Regions from separate parts of the Streptomyces sp. NPDC021225 genome, predicted to be linked through region 2. Evidence: riboswitches for the same ligand, from Rfam matches in the RefSeq annotation. Region 2 holds a riboswitch; each other region holds the start of a gene.

What was found. Region 2 has a riboswitch for cyclic di-AMP ahead of ACH4S9_RS22665 (M23 family metallopeptidase). Riboswitches for the same ligand answer to the same signal wherever they lie in the genome.
Region 1: linked by a shared signal. The riboswitch ahead of ACH4S9_RS44810 (M23 family metallopeptidase) and the one ahead of ACH4S9_RS22665 (M23 family metallopeptidase) in region 2 are both predicted to bind cyclic di-AMP.
Region 3: linked by a shared signal. The riboswitch ahead of ACH4S9_RS38340 (transglycosylase family protein) and the one ahead of ACH4S9_RS22665 (M23 family metallopeptidase) in region 2 are both predicted to bind cyclic di-AMP.
Region 4: linked by a shared signal. The riboswitch ahead of ACH4S9_RS29375 (transglycosylase family protein) and the one ahead of ACH4S9_RS22665 (M23 family metallopeptidase) in region 2 are both predicted to bind cyclic di-AMP.

The regions. Positions count from the first base shown of each region.
Region 1 is NZ_JBIRPV010000020.1:28,030-32,495, reverse strand. Features, by position in the region: gene ACH4S9_RS44820 (DUF6227 family protein) at 1-49, shown strand, start outside; gene ACH4S9_RS44815 (PP2C family protein-serine/threonine phosphatase) at 165-1,412, shown strand; cyclic di-AMP (ydaO/yuaA leader) riboswitch at 1,687-1,825, shown strand; gene ACH4S9_RS44810 (M23 family metallopeptidase) at 1,837-3,000, shown strand; gene ACH4S9_RS44805 (aldo/keto reductase) at 3,177-4,136, shown strand; gene ACH4S9_RS44800 (hypothetical protein) at 4,213-4,466, opposite strand, start outside.
Region 2 is NZ_JBIRPV010000005.1:101,094-105,559, forward strand. Features, by position in the region: gene ACH4S9_RS22655 (pitrilysin family protein) at 1-551, shown strand, start outside; gene ACH4S9_RS22660 (pitrilysin family protein) at 572-1,954, shown strand; cyclic di-AMP (ydaO/yuaA leader) riboswitch at 2,252-2,450, shown strand; gene ACH4S9_RS22665 (M23 family metallopeptidase) at 2,464-3,288, shown strand; gene ACH4S9_RS22670 (GntR family transcriptional regulator) at 3,515-4,273, shown strand.
Region 3 is NZ_JBIRPV010000013.1:76,006-80,471, reverse strand. Features, by position in the region: gene ACH4S9_RS38350 (hypothetical protein) at 113-283, opposite strand; gene ACH4S9_RS38345 (DUF4232 domain-containing protein) at 519-1,223, opposite strand; cyclic di-AMP (ydaO/yuaA leader) riboswitch at 1,603-1,785, shown strand; gene ACH4S9_RS38340 (transglycosylase family protein) at 1,791-3,101, shown strand; gene ACH4S9_RS38335 (dsRBD fold-containing protein) at 3,168-3,461, opposite strand; partial or broken gene ACH4S9_RS38330 (phosphoribosyltransferase) at 3,488-4,120, opposite strand; gene ACH4S9_RS38325 (hypothetical protein) at 4,271-4,466, shown strand, end outside.
Region 4 is NZ_JBIRPV010000007.1:118,553-123,018, reverse strand. Features, by position in the region: gene ACH4S9_RS29385 (cytochrome P450) at 1-326, shown strand, start outside; gene ACH4S9_RS29380 (transglycosylase family protein) at 492-1,487, shown strand; cyclic di-AMP (ydaO/yuaA leader) riboswitch at 1,749-1,917, shown strand; gene ACH4S9_RS29375 (transglycosylase family protein) at 1,919-2,629, shown strand; gene eno (phosphopyruvate hydratase) at 2,812-4,107, shown strand; gene ACH4S9_RS29365 (septum formation initiator family protein) at 4,199-4,466, shown strand, end outside.

The DNA of each region.
Region 1 (4,466 bases), on a different contig from region 2:
CGAGCTGGCGGCGGACCGCCACGCCCGGGCGCTCGGCGTTGACCTCTGACTTCTCCCGCGCGCACCCACCTGGCCGACACCGACTCGCACGCCGCCCCGCCGACCCGGAGCCTGGTGGGGTGGCGTAAGAGGAGCAGAGGACCAGGGGAAAGCGAGAGCGACCGGTGCGGGTGCGAGGGAGCAGGGCTCGTACGGGCGCCCGTACGAGCCCGCTCGAGGGACCGCGTACAAGGCGGCGTACGAGACCGCGTACGCGACCGCGCGCACCCGGGCGCGGGGAACCGCGCGCGGACGGGCCCCGCGCGGGCGACGAGGCGCCCGGGGGCGCCTCAGGCCGCCGCTTCGCGCCCTGGCTCCCCGGCATCCTGATCGCGGGCGGGATCGCCTTCGACCTCGGCACCCCGCCCCAGTACACGGCCGCCCCCTTCCTCGCCGCCGCCCCGCTCGTCGCCGCTCCGTTCTACTCGCCGCGGCTGACGGCCGTCACCGCGGCCGTAGCGGTCACCGCCGCCTGCCTGCTGGCCGAGTTCCACGGCGTCGGGGACTGGGCCCAGGCGGCCACCGAGGTCGCCACCGTCGTGACGGTCGCCCTGCTGGCCCTCCTCACCAACCACGTCATCCACCGCGGCGGCCGGCGGCTGGCCTCGGCGCGCGGCATCGCGGAGGCGGCCCAGCGCGCCGTCCTGCCCGCGCCGCCCGCCCGCCTCGCCGGCCTGGACGTCGCGGCCCGCTACGTGGCCGCGGAGCGCGATGCCGCGATCGGCGGCGACCTCTACGCCGTGCAGGACACCCCGCACGGCGTACGGATGCTCATCGGCGACGTACGGGGCAAGGGGCTGGGGGCGGTCGAGGTGGTCGCGATCACCATCGGCGCCTTCCGGGAGGCCGCCGAGCAGGAGGCGACGCTGGAGGGGCTCGCGCTGCGCCTGGAGCGGGCGTTGCAGCGGGAGCGGGCCCGGCGGGGCGACATCGAGCAGTCCGAGGGGTTCATCACGGCGGTGCTCGCCGAGATCCCCCGCGGCGACTCCCTCCTCCGCCTCATCAACCGCGGCCACCCGGCGCCTCTCCTGCTGCACGCCGACGGCTCGGTGTGCAGCCCCGAGCCCGAAGTACCGGCGCTGCCGCTGGGGATGGGCGACCTGGGGGCGTGGCCGGACCGGGTGGAGGAGCTGCCGTTCGCCGAAGGGGTGACCCTGCTGCTGTTCACCGACGGCGTGAGCGAGGCGCGCGACGAGCGGGGCGTGTTCTACGACCCGGCGGTCCGGCTGCGCGGCCTCGGCTTCGCCGGACCGGTGGAGTTGCTCGACGCGTTGGTCGCGGACGTGGAGCGGCACACGGGCGGCGGGACCGCGGACGACATGGCGCTGCTGGCGCTGCGCCGCTCCCCGGTGACGCCCGGCACCGCGCCTTAACACGCTCCGTAGCGGACCATGATCATTACGGATAACGATTGACGCACGATCAGGTCGAGGGCGTTTCCGGGTGCGCTTGGACGGCCGCCGACTCGCCCTCATCTGTCCCATGTTCGGCGTTAAGTTCACCTCAAAGGTTCCTCTGATTCCCGGGAACGGCTTGGAATCAGGTCACGCCTTCTATTAACGTTCGATAACGCAGCGCGGTCGTCACAACCGCCGCAAGAGGCGGCACCGCGCGCCGTCGCCGAATCCCGCACGCACGGCAGCACCCAGCAGCAGAGCGACAACAGCAACACCAAGGGAACCGGGGAACCACCAACCTTGGGGTGAATCGGGTCGAACCTGACCCGTAGGAGACCTTCCTGCTCCGAACCCGTCAGCTAACCCGGTAGGCGAGAGGGAAGGAAAGGAGTGCGCCCGCGTGGCGTCCAACAGGTCTGCCCTTGAAGAAGCTCCGACCCGCCGGTCCGGTGTCGACACCGGTACCGGGACCGCGGTCCGCTACGGCTCCTGGTTCGAACCGGCCGCCAAGGCGGGGGCCGACCAGGACACCGAGACCTGGGAGGAGTGGAATCCCACCGAGGAGTCCATAGCCCCCGTACGCGGCAAGCACCGCGTCCCCAAGCAGCGCGGCGGCACCATGGCCCGCAGCGGCGCCGTCCTCGGCGTCGGCGTGATCGCGGCGGTCGGCGCCGGCGGGATGGCGACCGCCAAGGACCGCCCCAAGGCCCCCATATCCATGCCGGACCTGGCGCACGTCGCCGGTCAGGTGCAGGACGCCCTCCCCGACGCCAAGGACCTGCCCGGCATCGGCGCGCTGTTCTCCGACTCCGGTTCCGACTCCGACGGCTCCACCACCGCCACCCCCCTCTCCACGGCCGGCCTGACCTCCGAGGACGAGGAGAACGGCGCCACCGACGCAGGCGAGGCACTGCGCGCCCGCATCCTCCAGCAGGCCGAGAACCAGCAGAACGCCGCCGACGAGTCGCAGCGCGACGCCGCGGCCGACGCCGCCGCCAAGCAGGCCGCCGAGAAGGCCGCCACCGCTGCCAAGAAGGCCTCCGACGCGGAGGCGAAGCGCAAGGCCGAGGCCGAGGCCAAGAAGAAGGCCGCCGAGGCGGAGGCCAAGCGGAAGGCGGAGGAGGCGGCCAGGAAGAAGGCCGAGGCCGAGCGCCTGGCCAAGCTCGCCGCCCAGTACACCCTGCCCGTCGCCTCGTACACCCTGACCGCGTCGTTCGGCCAGGCCGGCGACATGTGGTCGGCCGACCACACCGGCCAGGATTTCGCCGCCCCGACCGGCACCCCGGTCAAGGCGGTCCACGGCGGCACCATCACCTCGGCCGGGTGGGCCGGTTCGTACGGCTACCGCATCGTGCTCAAGCTGAACGACGGCACCGAGATCTGGTACTGCCACCTGTCGTCGATGGTCCGTACGTCGGGCTCGGTGACGACGGGCGAGGTCATCGGCCGCGTCGGCGCCACGGGCAACGTGACCGGCCCGCACCTCCACCTGGAGGTCCGCCCGGGCGGCGGCAGCCCGATCAACCCGATGCCCTGGCTCCGCGACCACGGCCTGACCCCGTGACCGCCGCGCTCCCGTCCCCGCAGGCCCTATAGACCGGTCCGACCGGTCCGGCCCCCGCACCCCGGCGGCCTTGGCGCTCTCTCCCCCCTTGACGCCAAGGTCGCCGGTTTTTTTCGCGAGGGTGAACCCGCTCAGGGATGGGAATACGCCCTTCCGCCACCGCGCTGAAATAACGCATGGCTGACAACAAGCAGACCGACAACCGCAAGCAGCTCGGGGACCTGTCCGTGTTCCCCCTGTCACTCGGTGGGAACGTCTTCGGCTGGACGGCGGACGAGGCCGAGTCCTTCGCCGTGCTCGACGCCTACGTGGCGGCGGGCGGCAACTTCATCGACACCGCGGACGTCTACTCCGCGTGGGTGCCGGGCAACTCGGGCGGGGAGTCCGAGACCATCCTCGGCAACTGGTTCGCCTCCCGGGGCAACCGCGCCGACATCGTCCTCGCGACCAAGGTCGGGGCCGGTGTCCCGACCCCCCGCGGCCTGTCCGCCGCGGCGATCAAGACGGGCGTCGACGAGTCCCTGAAGCGTCTGCGCACCGACTACATCGACCTTTACTACACGCACTACGACGACACCTCGGTGCCGGTGGAGGAGATCATCTCCACGCTGGACGAGCTGGTGAAGGCGGGCAAGGTCCGCCAGATCGCGGCCTCCAACATCTCCGCCGAGCGCCTCGAGGCGTCCCTGGACTTCTCGGCGAAGGAGGGCCTGGCCCGCTACGTGGCCCTCCAGCCGCACTACAACCTGGTCTCCCGCGACACCTTCGAGGGCCCGCTCGCCGATGTCGCCGCCCGCCACGGCGTGGCGACCGTCCCGTACTACGCCCTCGCGTCCGGCTTCCTCACCGGCAAGTACCGCCCCGGCGCCAAGGTCGACAGCGCCCGGGCCGAGGGCGCGGCCAAGTACCTGGACACCGAGCGCGGCCAGAAGGTCCTCGCCGCCCTCGACGACGTGGCGGCCAACCACGGCGCCCAGCACGCGACGGTCGCCCTGGCCTGGCTCGCGGCCCAGCCGACGGTCGTGGCCCCGATCGCGAGCGCGCGTACGGTGGACCAGCTGCCGGCGCTGCTGGCGGTGGCGGAGCTGAAGCTGACGGCGGAGGAGCTGGCGCTGCTGACGTCGGCGTCGGAGTAAGGCCGCGGCTTCCGCAGAGCACAAACGGCGGGGAGGCCCTGACGCCTCCCCGCCGCACAGAAGCTCATCACGCCCCTCAGGACTGGGCGGCCGCCCCGGCACTCCGCCGATCGGCGGCGGCCCAGGACGCGGCGGCGACCCCGCCGGCCACGGTGAGGACGGACGGCCAGGCACCCAGCTTCTTGGCCAGCGGATGCGACCCGGCGAAGGCCGCCACGTACAGCCCGCTCAGCGCCGCGGCCGTCCCGGTCCCCGCCTTCTGCCGCCACCCACGCGCGGCCACCACCCCGGCCGCCGCCAGGGCCACCCCGCCCAGCTGCCGCTTCTTGG
Region 2 (4,466 bases):
TGGCGCTGACCGTCCTGGGCGGCGGGGAGTCCTCCCGCCTGCACAACCGCCTGGTGCGCCGCGACCGTACGGCGGTGGCCGCGGGCTTCGGCCTGCTGCGGCTGTCCGGCGCCCCCTCACTCGGCTGGCTGGACGTGAAGACCTCGGGCGGCGTGGAGGTGCCCGACATCGAGGCCGCGGTCGACGAGGAGCTGGCCCGGTTCGCCGAGGAGGGGCCGACCCCGGAGGAGATGGAGCGCGCCCAGGCCCAGCTGGAGCGCGAGTGGCTGGACCGGCTGGCCACGGTCGGCGGCCGCGCCGACGAGCTGTGCCGGTTCGCGGTGCTGTTCGGCGACCCGCAGCTGGCGCTGACCGCCGTGGAGCGCGTGCTCCAGGTGACGGCCGAGGAGGTGCGGGCCGTGGCCCAGGCCAGGCTGCGCCCCGACAACCGCGCGGTGCTGGTGTACGAACCGCTCCAGGGCGCCGAGCAGGCCGAGGCCGACGCCGTCACGGACACGGACAACGACGCGGCAGCCGACGACAACGACGCAGAAGGAGAGTCGGCCCAGTGAGCGACGCCGTCACCACCACGATGACCTTCCACCCGCAGCCGCTGGGCGGCGCCGCCAAGCCCTGGGCCTTCCCGGCCCCCGAGCGCGCCGAGCTGTCCAACGGGCTGGCCGTGCTGCGCTGCCACCGCCCCGGCCAGCAGGTCGTGGCCGTGGAGGTCAACCTCGCGGCCCCGCTGGACGCCGAGCCGGCCGGGCTCGACGGCATCGCCACGATCATGGCCCGCGCGCTGTCCGAGGGCACCGACAAGCACACCGCCGAGGAGTTCGCCGCCGAGCTGGAGCGCTGCGGCGCCACCCTGGACGCACACGCCGACCACCCCGGCCTCCGCGTGTCCCTGGAGGTCCCCGTCTCCCGGCTGCCCAAGGCGCTCGGCCTGCTGGCCGACGCGCTGCGCGCGCCCGCCTTCCCCGAGGGCGAGGTCGAGCGGCTGGTGCGCAACCGCCTGGACGAGATCCCGCACGAGCTGGCCAATCCGGCCCGGCGCGCCTCGATGGCACTGTCCAAGACGCTGTTCCCGGCGGAGTCCCGGATGTCCCGCCCGCGCCAGGGCACCCAGGAGACCGTCGAGGGCATCGACGCCGCGGCCGTGCGGGCCTTCTACGAGACGCATGTCCGCCCCTCCACCACGACCGCCGTGGTCGTCGGCGACCTGACCGGCGTCGACCTCGACAAGGCGCTGGCCGACACCCTCGGCGCCTGGACGGGCGGCGCCGCCGAGCCCCGCTCCATGCCGCCGATCACCGCCGATGACACCGGCCGGGTGATCATCGTCGACCGGCCGGGCGCGGTGCAGACCCAGCTGCTCATCGGGCGGATCGGCGCCGACCGCCACGACCGCATCTGGCCCGCCCAGGTGCTGGGCACCTACTGCCTGGGCGGCACCCTCACCTCCCGGCTGGACCGGGTGCTGCGCGAGGAGAAGGGCTACACCTACGGCGTGCGCGCCTTCGGCCAGGTGCTCCGCTCGGCGGCCCCGGACGCCTCTGGAGGGGCCACGGGCGCCGCGATGCTGGCCATCAGCGGCTCGGTGGCCACCGAGGTCACCGGTCCCGCCCTGGAGGACCTGTGGAAGGTGCTGGGCACGCTCAAGGAGGAGGGCCTGACGGACGCCGAGCGCGATGTCGCCGTGCAGAACCTCGTCGGGGTGGCCCCGCTGAAGTACGAGACGGCGGCCGCGGTCGCGGGTACGCTGGCCGACCAGGTCGAGCAGCACCTGCCGGACGACTTCCAGGCGCACCTGTACGCGCGCCTCGCGGAGACCGGCACGGTGGAGGCGACGGCCGCGGTGGTGAGCGCCTTCCCGCCCGACAGGCTGGTCACGGTGCTCGTGGGCGACGCCTCGAAGATCGAGGAGCCGGTCAAGGAGCTCGGCATCGGCGAGGTGAGCGTCATCCAGGGCTGACCTGGAGATGACCCGGGGGTTTACCCCAGGTTGACGTGAGGCCGACGCGCCCGGCCGCCCTCGCGAGCTGGGCGAACGGGCCGCCGGGACAAGGACCCTGGCGCCGTTTCAGGCGCCGGGGTTTCCTTTTGTTGCCGTTTCACCGGTCGTTTCGCCCGCTTTATAGCAGAGGTTGCCCATCTGGATGGGCGTGTCTGTGGGGAAACCAACAAAAGAGCGGAACCGTTTGGTGATCGAAAGCGGTCCCGCTTAGCGTCAGTCCGGTTGCCCGCCCGAGACACGCCGCGCCCGCGGCACGGACAACCATCGCCGAATCCCCGTACGGCGCGAGCCAGGGGAACCGGGGAACCAGCCTCGCCCGTTGCCGCCCGCGGCGCCGGAGGGGCGATTCCCAGGGGTGAATCGGACGCCTTCCCCGCGAGGGGCGAGGGGCCCGTAGGAGACCTTCCTGCTCCGAACCCGTCAGCTAACCCGGTAGGCGAGAGGGAAGGAAAGGAGTGCGCCGCTTCATGGCGATCACCCGTACCACCGGGAAGCACCGCCGCCCCGGACGCGCCCCCCGTACCGCCCGCTCCGGCGCCAACCTGGCGGGCATAGCCACACTGGCCGCCTCCGGCGTGGTCGCCGGCTTCGCCGCCCCGGCGCTCGCGGCCTCGGACGACGGGCGCGGCGCCGAGGACACCGGGCTGCGCCAGGCGGTCGCCATGGGCGACGAGCTCGCCGACCAGGTCGCCGCCCAGGCGGAGACCCAGCAGTCCTTCGCCGCGGAGGCCGCCGCCAAGGCGCAGGCCGAGGCCGACGCCCGCAAGGAGGCCGCGCGGCTGGCCGCGGAGGCGAAGCGCAAGGCGGAGGCGGCCGCGAAGAAGGCCAAGCAGGAGCGTGAGGCCAAGGAGCGCGCGGCGCGCGAGGCGGAGCGCAAGCGGCTGAACATGTTCGTGCTGCCGGTCTCCGGCTCGTACCTCTCCACCAGCTACCAGGCCTCCAGCGGCCTGTGGTCCTCCGGCAGCCACACCGGGGTGGACTTCCACGCCGCGTCCGGGACCTCGGTGCACTCCGTGGGCTCCGGCACCGTCGTCGAGGCCGGCTGGGGCGGCGCGTACGGCAACAACATCGTGATCAAGATGAACGACGGCACCTACACCCAGTACGCGCATCTGTCGTCCCTCAGCGTCTCCGTCGGCCAGGCGGTCACCCCCGGTCAGCAGATCGGCCTGTCCGGCGCCACGGGCAACGTCACCGGGCCGCATCTGCACTTCGAGGCCCGCACGAGCCCGGACTACGGCTCGGACATCGACCCCGTCGCCTATCTGCGCTCGCACGGCGTCAACATCTGATCAACCGCACGCCGCCCGAAGGCCCCGGTCCCACGGACCCGGGGCCTTCGGTCTGTCTGTCTGTCCGTCCGCCCGCTGTCCGTCCGCTCGCCCTGGCCAAAAAATATCCATGAAATCCCCCCGCCCATCGGAAATTCCAGCCGCTTAGAATAGAGTCGCTGAACACGCGTCAATCGGCTGCGTTTCGCGGAGATTAAGGCGGAGGTTCGACAATGCGGGACCGTAAGTGAACGGCGATACGACCGCGGTCCACGGCAGCCGCCGGATTTCGGCGCACGCGGTGTGTACGGCGATCCGCGACGACATCGTCTCCGGCACCTTCGCGCCGGGCAGCCGGCTGACCGAGGAAGTCCTCGCCCGGCGGTACGGCGTCTCGCGTGTGCCCGTGCGCGAGGCCCTGCGCACCCTGGAGTCGGAGGGCTTCGTGACCACCCGCCGGCACGCGGGCGCATGCGTGGCCCAGCCGTCCGACCGGGAGGCCGCCGACCTGCTGGACATCCGCGCGCTGCTGGAGCCGCTGGGCGCCGCCCGGGCCGCCCAGCGCCGCACCGAGGCGCATCTGAAGGTGTTGCGCGGCCTGGTCCGGCTGGGCCAGGAGCGGGCCCAGCGCGGTCAGCTGGGCGAACTGCGGTCGCTGAGCGACTGGTTCCACGAGACGCTGGCCCAGGCGTCCGGCAGCCCGAGCCTGGCCGGGCTGCTGGTGCAGCTGCGGCGCAAGATCGCCTGGGTGTACGCGGTGGAGCCCCGCCGGTCCGCGCCGCCCGTCCCGGGCGGCCCCGGACGCCCCGACTTCTCGCTCAGGGCCGTCGAGTCCTGGAGCGAGCACGGGGCGCTGGTCGACGCGGTGGCGCGGGGCGACGCCGACCGCGCCCGGACGCTCGCCGCGGCTCACGCCGAGCGCTCGATGTCGGAATACCGGCTGCGCCGTCCCCCCCGCGTGAGGACTTCGAAACATTCCGTAAACAATGCGGGCGCGCGGAATTAACAGCGGCCCCGTATACAACTTCTTGGAATTATCGCCGATGTGTCGCGGCCGTGGATTTCCGTGGCCGCTGATTTCGTGTCCCCGTATTCAGGTGGTGTGTGCGGAGCGCGGGCGGAAAACATAAAACAACGCGGCCGCGGTCGCCCGGAATGGGGCACCGCGGCCGCGCTGCGCGGCCGTGCCGAATCGATCC
Region 3 (4,466 bases), on a different contig from region 2:
GCTGTGTGCGGCGCAGAGCCGGAAGCGGGGAGGGAGGGCCAGCTGAATAGTCCGCCGGCATGGCCGCCTTTCTCGATGGAGTGAATACTGGTGTGCCACCGCCGGAACTACGTCAACAACCCTGGTTGGCATCAGCGGCGGTCGCGAGCGTCGGCGGGGACTGTACGAGTTCGAGCAACCGCCGGGTCGCGAGGGTGAACTCCTGACTGTCCCCCAGTTCTTCGAGCGTCGTTCCCGAGAGGTCCACCAGCTCCGTCTCGACCCCGGTCGCCGCTCGCTCCATGACATCGTTCCCCTCTAGACGCTCCGTGCCGGCTCAGGCGAGGCCTCTTCACATGGTGGCCCACCCGATAATGATTGCGGAAGGGCGAAAGGGGCCAGTGGGTGTCGCGGCCATCAAGATTTTCGGACACCCAAGGGCGTCATGTGGCCGCGCTTCCCGGCCAATTCATTTCCGGCGCGTCCGGGCGGGGCGCGGGGCGGGGGCGGCGGTCCGCGCCCCGTCGTGGTGCCCCGGTTCAGGGCTGGGAACCCGGCTCGACGGCGGTGACCTCGAATACGCCCCCGCAGACCCGGAAGGAGCGCGCGGATACCTTGATGGAGCGGTGGGAGTCCGGGGGGTAGGCCCGAATTTCGGCCGCGGTCCGCCAACAGGGCTTGTCGGACAGGCCTTTGTTCACCGTGTGCAGACTCGCGTAGGCGCTGTCGCCGGGTTTCAGGACGACCGTGGGGCGCCCCGGTCCGCGGCGGGTGGCGGGGTCGCCGATAGCGGCGCCGGGGGCGTCGAGGAGCGAAACGCCGGGATACCCGGTCAGCGTGCAACTGGCCGCGCCGGTATTGGTGAAGGCCAGGGGGACATAGACATTGCCCGCGCCGATATCCGCCCGGCCGGTGGACAGTTTCAGCTGATCCTTGGAGCAGATGCGGCGGACAGCGGGCGGGGCGGCGGAGCCGGCCTCGGTGGTGACGGACGGCTCGGCCGCGCTCGGCGCCTTCGAGGCCGGATCGGCCTCGGGCGGGGCCGTGCTGGGCGCAGCGGTGCCGGGCCGGGCGGTGCCCGTGGCCGAGTGGGACTTGCCGGCCGAGCCGGGCGGCGCGGGCGCCCCCGACGTCGTATCGGAGCCGCAGGCGGTGACCGCGGCCAGGGCGCCGACGACCAGCGCGGATATGGATAAGACCGGCGGCCGGCGCCTCGCGGGCGCCCCGCCGTGTGGCTGTGTCATGGCCAACCTCCTGTGGGTCGGGCCTCCGGCGGCTCGTCGGCCGCCGCACCGAGTGCCCCGACAGCCCCCGTCCGTTCCCCTTCCCACTCCCCTTCCCTCGATGGGCGCCCTTATTCCGGTCGATATGCGACTCCGCCGCGCGGCCCCAGCATTAATCACATAATTACGGCAATTCGGCATTACGGATTCCGGGCCGCAATCACCCCATCCGGAAAGCCGTGACCCGGGTCACATTTCATCAGCGGCGTGATCGATTTCAGGACACAGGTCCGTCGAGACCTTGTCGTGACCAAAACGGTGTGTTTACTGTGCCGCACCCGGCGCATTCGCTGCGGCGGGTCCTCCTCCGCCGGAGCGCCGAGTCCTGCCGTGGTGGAGGGGTGACACGACGACCTGTCACGGCAGGAGCGGGGGAACCAGGTAGGCGCCGTGCCGCACGACATCGGGCGGTACGGCTAGGGGTGAAGTCGCGCCGCGGTGCCGGGGGGCACCGGGGAAGGCGCGGCCGGGCAGCTCCCGCCCGAACCCGACAGCTCACCTCGCAGGCGTCAGGAGAGGATGAGCTCAATGGCTGCACGCGGACGTCACCGACGGCCCCGGCCCCGACGCGTCTCCCGCGCCTCGCTCGCGTTCACCGCGGGCGGCGCCGGGGTCGCGCTGCCCCTCATAGGCGTCGGCCAGGCGAACGCCGCCTCCGTCGACACCTGGGACAAGGTGGCGGAGTGCGAGTCCACCGACAACTGGAGCATCAACACCGGGAACGGCTACTACGGCGGCCTCCAGTTCTCCCAGTCCACCTGGGAGGCGTTCGGCGGGACGACCTACGCGTCCCGGGCCGACCTGGCCTCCAAGGACCAGCAGATAGCCATCGCCGAGAAGGTGCTCGACGCCCAGGGGCCCGGCGCCTGGCCGGTCTGCTCGGTCAAGGCGGGCCTGACCCGCGGCGGCCAGCCCGCTGACGTCTCCCCCGGCACCTCGGGCTCCTCCGGCTCCTCCCAGGCCGCTCCCAGGACGGCCCCGAAGGCCACACCGAAGGTCACGCCGAAGGACGCCCCGCGGGCCGCTCCGAAGGCCACCACCAAGGCCGTCGACCAGAGCGCGGCCGCCACCGGGCGCTCCGCCGCCTCGTACACCGTGGTCGGCGGCGACACGCTGTCCCGGATAGCCGACGCCCGGGATGTGGACGGCGGCTGGCAGCGGCTCTACGAGGCCAACCGCCGCGTCATCGGCGGCGACCCCGACCTGATCTACCCCGGTCAGAAGCTCACCCTCGACGGCAGCGGGTCCCCGGCCGCGAAGACGCCCGAGAGCCGGCCCCGGGCCGAACAGCCAAATCAAGCCAAGCAGCGCGCCGAGCAGGCGGACCGGGCCAAGCAGCAGCGGGCCGAGCAGGCGGCCAAGCAGCGGATCGAGCAGGCGCAGAAGGCGCGCGAGCGCGCCGCGAAGTCCGGCTCGTCGGCGCGCTCCTCCTCGTCCTTCACCACCCCGGTCGCCAGCCACGGCATCGGAACCGCCTACGGCGTCTCCGGCAGCAACTGGTCCAGCGGCCACCACACCGGGGTCGACTTCCCCGTCGCCACCGGCACCCAGGTGCGGGCCGTGGGCTCGGCCGAGGTGGTCGCCGCGGGCTGGGGCGGGGCGTACGGCTACCAGGTGGTGCTGCGCCACCCCGACGGCATGTACAGCCAGTACGCGCACATGTCGGCGCTGTCCGTCCACGTCGGCCAGTCCGTGTCCGGGGGCCAGCAGCTCGGCCGTTCCGGGGCGACCGGCAACGTGACCGGGCCGCATGTGCACTTCGAGATACGTACCGGGCCCGACTACGGCTCCGACGTCAACCCGCTCGCCTACCTCCGCTCCAAGGGCGTCCAGATCTGAGAAATCCGATGTGAAAGGTGTCGTGAAGGGTGCTCTGCCGCGGCCCGGCGCCGCGGCAGACCGGCCCTACATCACCAGATGTGCCTTCGCGTGCGTGACCTCCTCGATGTCACCGCCCGCCTTCGAGATCAGCCGGTGAGCGAGGTTGTTCAGCGCCCGCGCCGCCGCGATCTCCTCGCCGACCCGCGGCTGTGCCGGGTCGTCGGGATTCCGGTTCGCGCGACCCTGAGCCAGGATCTCGGTCCCGTCGTGCATCCTCAGCCGGACGACCGCCTCGGTGAGAGGTCCGAGCTCACGGAACTCCATTTCGATGTCGCATCCCACGATCGTCTCCATCGCGGTCATCACCTCCTGCTTCATTTACCAGGATGCGCCCCACCCGGCAGATCGGTCGACCGGGAGAGCAGGTCGACGACCTCGGCGTCACTGGTCTGCGAGAAGTCCTGGTACCACTCGCCGACCGCCGAGAACTCCGGTGGGGTCGACAGACACACCACGTCATCCGCGTCCTGACGCAGCGCCTCGGCCGCGTCGGGCGGCGCGACCGGGACGGCCAGCACCACCCGGGCCGCGCCCTGGGCGCGGGCGACCCGGCAGGCGGCCCGGGCGGTGGCGCCGGTGGCGATCCCGTCGTCCACGACGATCACCGTCCGGCCGCCGACCGCGACCCGCGCCCGGCCGCGCCGGAACCGCCGCGCCTGGCGCGCCAGCTCCTCCTCCTCGTCCCGCTCCACCTCCGCGAGCTCCTCCTTGCCCGCCCGGCTCATCCGCACGATCGCGTCGTGCACCACGCGCACTCCGCCCTCGCCGATGGCGCCGAAGCCCAGCTCGCGGTGGAAGGGGACGCCGAGCTTGCGGACGATGATCACGTCCAGGGGCGCCTTCAGCTCCCGCGCGACCTCGAAGGCCACCGGCACCCCGCCGCGCGGCAGGCCGAGCACCACGGGGTCCTCGGCGCTCAGCGGGCGCAGCCTGGCGGCCAGGCGCCGCCCGGCGTCCGCGCGGTCGACGAAGATCATGACTCACCCCCAGCGCAGGGAGACCCGGGGCCGGGAAACCCGCCCCGTCCTTACGACTCCATCCGAAGATTCCCCCGTCCGCAAACCGGCGGGGACCCGGTCGGCCGCGCCGACGCGCGGAAGCGGGCCGGCGCGGCCCACCCTGGAAACATGGAGAACGCCACGGATCCGAGCGAGTCCGGCCATCTCGTCTTCGTGGACGCGTACGACGCGGACACCAGATACCGGCGGGTGTGGCTGCGCGGCCCGGGCTGGGAGCCGCTGGAGCGGGAGGAGTTCGAGCCGCGGGTGCGGCGGCTGTTCCCGGACATCGACCTGGACGACCCGCGGCAGGTCCACTGGGTCG
Region 4 (4,466 bases), on a different contig from region 2:
ACCGGGACCCCGAGCGCTTCGACGCACCCGATGTGCTCGATCTCTCGCGCACCGACAACCAGCACCTCGGGTACGGCCATGGCATCCACTACTGCCTGGGCGCTCCGCTGGCCCGGCTGGAGGCCCAGACCGCCATTGGCACCCTGCTGCGGCGCCTGCCGGATCTGCGGCTCGCGGTGGAGCCGGAGGATGTGCGCCGGCGCGGCGGCCTGATCATGCGGGGGCTGCGCGAACTGCCCGTGACCTGGGGCCCGGTCGCCGGGGTCGGGCCGGAAGCAGGGCCGGCGGCAGGGCCCGGCAACGCCTCGGGAGCGGGGCATAGGTGACATAACGTCAGTCACGTGATCGCTGCGTGACCTGGGATACATCTGCTTGTGATGATCGTATGGCGTCGCTATGTTTCGACCGACGACTCAGCCGCCACACGAGAGGCAGAACGCATGCGCTCCGGGAACGGTCGACACCGCCGCCCCCGTCAGGCTCCGGCAATCGTGCTCGCAGCGGGGGTGACCGGCGCGGGCATCGCCATGCCGCTCTTCGGCGCCGTCAGCGCCCAGGCCGCGGAAGCCCAGACCTGGGACCGCGTCGCCGAGTGCGAGAGCGGCGGGATGTGGAGCGCCAACGGAGGCAATGGCTTCTACGGCGGTCTCCAGATCACCTTGGACATGTGGAAGAAGTACGGCGGCCAGCAGTACGCCCCGCGCCCCGACCTCGCCAGCCGCTCCCAGCAGATAGCCATCGCCCAGGCGATCCTCGGCGACCGCGGGCCGGACGCCTGGCCGAGCTGTGCGCTGGGTGCCGGGCTCGCCGACCTCGGCGACGCGCTGGACGGGAACTCCGGCGGCAAGGGCGGGCCGGAGGCCAAGGATTCGGAGGAGCCCACGGGGATCGACGACTCCAAGACGGGGGAATCGTCCGGTAATTCCGGTCAGTCCGATAACTCCCGTGAATCCGATAACTCGGAGGAGTCCGGTAAGTCCGACAAGACCGGGACGCCGGATCCCTCCGCGACCGGCGACGGCGCGGACGGCAGCGCGGTCGATGGCGCTTCCGACGGGAAGGGCCACGGCAAGTCCGGCGACTCCGACCGCGCCGCCGACGAGACGTCCCGCGGGGAGGGCGGCGCGCCCTCCGGCGCCGACAAGGGCGCCAAGGGCGACAAGGTCGACGAGGACTCCTCCGCGCCCACCGGCCGCCACCGCGGCGCACCCGACGCCCAGGAGGGCGAGTCCGGGGACGCGTCGGACGAGGCGCGGCCCTCCGGGCGGCACGCCTCGCGCGGCGGCGAGGGCCGCACCGAGATCACGCTTCCGCCCCTCGGCCGCGAGGACTCCAGCGTGCGCACCGATGACGCCTCGTCAGACACCGTGGACGGGCAGGAGGCCAACGGAGACTGGGCCCGGCTGTACCAGAGCGACAAATCGCTCATCGGGGGCAACCCCGGCCTCATCCACCCTGGTCAGCGTCTCGATCTCAGCGCGAGGTAGCGGCAGTTCGGGGTGAAATGCCCGATCTGGCGGCAGTGAGACATACATCTCGTCACATCGCCCGGCCTGTGCCTCCTGTCCGATCTTTCCGTACCCGGCCTCACCTGCGTAGATGTGGGACGGCTGGGTGCGGATCGGGCCGCCTTCGCTGAGATATGGGGGTTTGAACCTCATCGGAAGGTGTGTTTAACGTCTTCCCGCTCGCTACCGCGGGCACCGTCGATCGTCACGCCGAGTCCTGCCGGCGGTCGGGGGGAACCAGACGCGTCAGCGCCGAAGGCAGGAGCGGGGGACCCAAGGTAGGTGCCGCGGCGGCCCGGAGACGGGCTCGGTCGGCTAGGGGTGAAGACGGACGCGGTCAGCCGCGTCCGGCCGGGCAACTCACGTCCGAACCCGACAGCTCACCTCGTAGGCGTCGGTGAGGAACGAACATGCGTAACGACAAGGGTAAGCACCGCCGTCCCTCGAAGGTCACCCGCATCGCCGCACTCGCCGGCGTCGCCGGTGCGGCCATCGCCGCACCGATCCTGGGGGCCACCTCCGCCTCGGCCGCGACCACCGCCCAGTGGGACAAGGTCGCGCAGTGCGAGTCCGGCGGCAACTGGTCCATCAACACGGGCAACGGCTTCTACGGCGGCCTCCAGTTCACCAACTCCACCTGGGCCGCGTACGGCGGTACGTCCTTCGCCTCCCGCGCCGACCTGGCCACCAAGGACCAGCAGATCCAGATAGCCGAGAAGGTCCTGGCCGGGCAGGGCAAGGGCGCCTGGCCGGTGTGCGGCACGGGGCTGACCACCAGCGGCACCCCGACCCCCTCCAGCTCCACCACGCAGTCCTCGAAGCCGGCCCAGCCTGCCAAGCCGGCCCAGCCCGCGAAGCCGGCCCAGCCTGCCAAGCCCGCCCAGCCCGCCAAGCCGAAGGCGCAGCCCCGCGGCGAGGGTCAGCACGCCGCGCGCGGTGAGGCCCGCCACACGTTCAAGAAGGGCGACGGCGAGTACAAGGTCAAGTCCGGCGACACCCTCTCCAAGATCGCCGAGGCGCACCACGTCAAGGGCGGCTGGAAGAAGCTCTTCGAGCTGAACAAGGACATCGTCGAGGACGCCAACCTCATCTACCCGGGCCAGCAGCTCCACCTCGGCTGACCCCCCGCCGGGACCGTTCCCCCCAGCCCGGCGACCGCGACCCCGACATCCCCGAGGACCGCCCCGGCCGGGCGCGCCGCCCCCCCACCTGAGGCGCGCCCCGCCGGGGCTTCGTCGGGCCCGGCCCCCGGGCCCGTTAGGCTCATGCCGGAGAACGACAGACCCATACGAAGGAGAACCTCGTGCCGTCCATCGACGTCGTCGTAGCTCGCGAGATCCTCGACTCGCGAGGCAACCCCACGGTCGAGGTCGAGGTCGGCCTCGACGACGGCAGCACCGGCCGTGCCGCCGTGCCCTCCGGTGCGTCCACCGGTGCCTTCGAGGCCCTCGAACTCCGCGACGGTGACAAGAACCGTTACGGCGGCAAGGGTGTCGAGAAGGCCGTCCTCGCCGTCATCGAGCAGATCGGTCCGGAGCTCGTCGGCTACGACGCCACCGAGCAGCGCCTGATCGACCAGGCGATGTTCGACCTGGACGCCACCCCGGACAAGTCCTCGCTCGGCGCCAACGCCATCCTCGGCGTCTCGCTCGCCGTGGCGCACGCCGCGTCCGAGGCCTCCGACCTCCCGCTCTTCCGGTACCTCGGCGGGCCGAACGCCCACCTGCTGCCGGTCCCGATGATGAACATCCTCAACGGCGGCTCGCACGCCGACTCCAACGTGGACATCCAGGAGTTCATGATCGCGCCGATCGGCGCGGAGTCCTTCTCCGAGGCGCTGCGCTGGGGCACCGAGGTGTACCACACCCTGAAGTCCGTGCTGAAGGAGCGGGGCCTGTCCACCGGCCTCGGCGACGAGGGCGGCTTCGCCCCGAACCTGAGCTCCAACCGCGACGCCCTCGACCTGATCGTCGAGGCGATCAAGAAGGCCGGCTACCAGCCGGGCCAGGACATCGCGCTGGCGCTCGACGTGGCCGCCTCCGAGTTCTACAAGGACGGCACCTACACGTTCGAGGGCAAGGCGCGCAGCGCCGCCGAGATGACCGCGTACTACGCCGAGCTGGTCGACGCGTACCCGCTGGTCTCCATCGAGGACCCGCTGAACGAGGAGGACTGGGACGGCTGGAAGACGATCACCGACCAGCTCGGTGACAAGGTCCAGCTGGTCGGCGACGACCTGTTCGTCACCAACCCGGAGCGGCTGGCCCGCGGTATCGAGAGCGGCACCGCGAACTCGCTGCTGGTCAAGGTCAACCAGATCGGCTCGCTGACCGAGACCCTGGACGCGGTCGAGCTGGCCCAGCGCAACGGCTTCAAGTGCATGATGTCGCACCGCTCCGGCGAGACCGAGGACGTCACCATCGCCGACCTGGCCGTCGCCACCAACTGCGGCCAGATCAAGACCGGTGCCCCCGCCCGCTCCGAGCGCGTGGCCAAGTACAACCAGCTGCTGCGCATCGAGGAGATCCTCGACGACGCGGCGGTGTACGCGGGCCGCTCCGCCTTCCCGCGCTTCAAGGGCGCGGTCGTCAAGGGCTGAGCCCCGCCGAGTCTGACCGCCGTCCCCGGCCCCGGTCCCGTACCGTGGCCGGGGACGGCGTACACAGCGAAGTCATGACCGGGGAGGCGACGTGCCGGCGGATCGGGATCGGTTCTCCACCGCGACCAGGCTGAGGGCGTTCGGCGAGCACGCCGCCGCCCGCGTCTACCGCGCCCGTATCCGGCGCCGCCGCAGCCGTCTCACCGGCCGGGCCGCGCTCCTCGCGCTGGTCGTCTGCTCGCTCGTGGTGGCCCTCGCCTATCCGATGCGGCAGTACATCTCGCAGCGCTCGGACATCTCCGAACAGCGGCGCCAGGCCGAGAAGGAGCGCGCGGACGTCAAGAAGCTGCTGGAGCAGA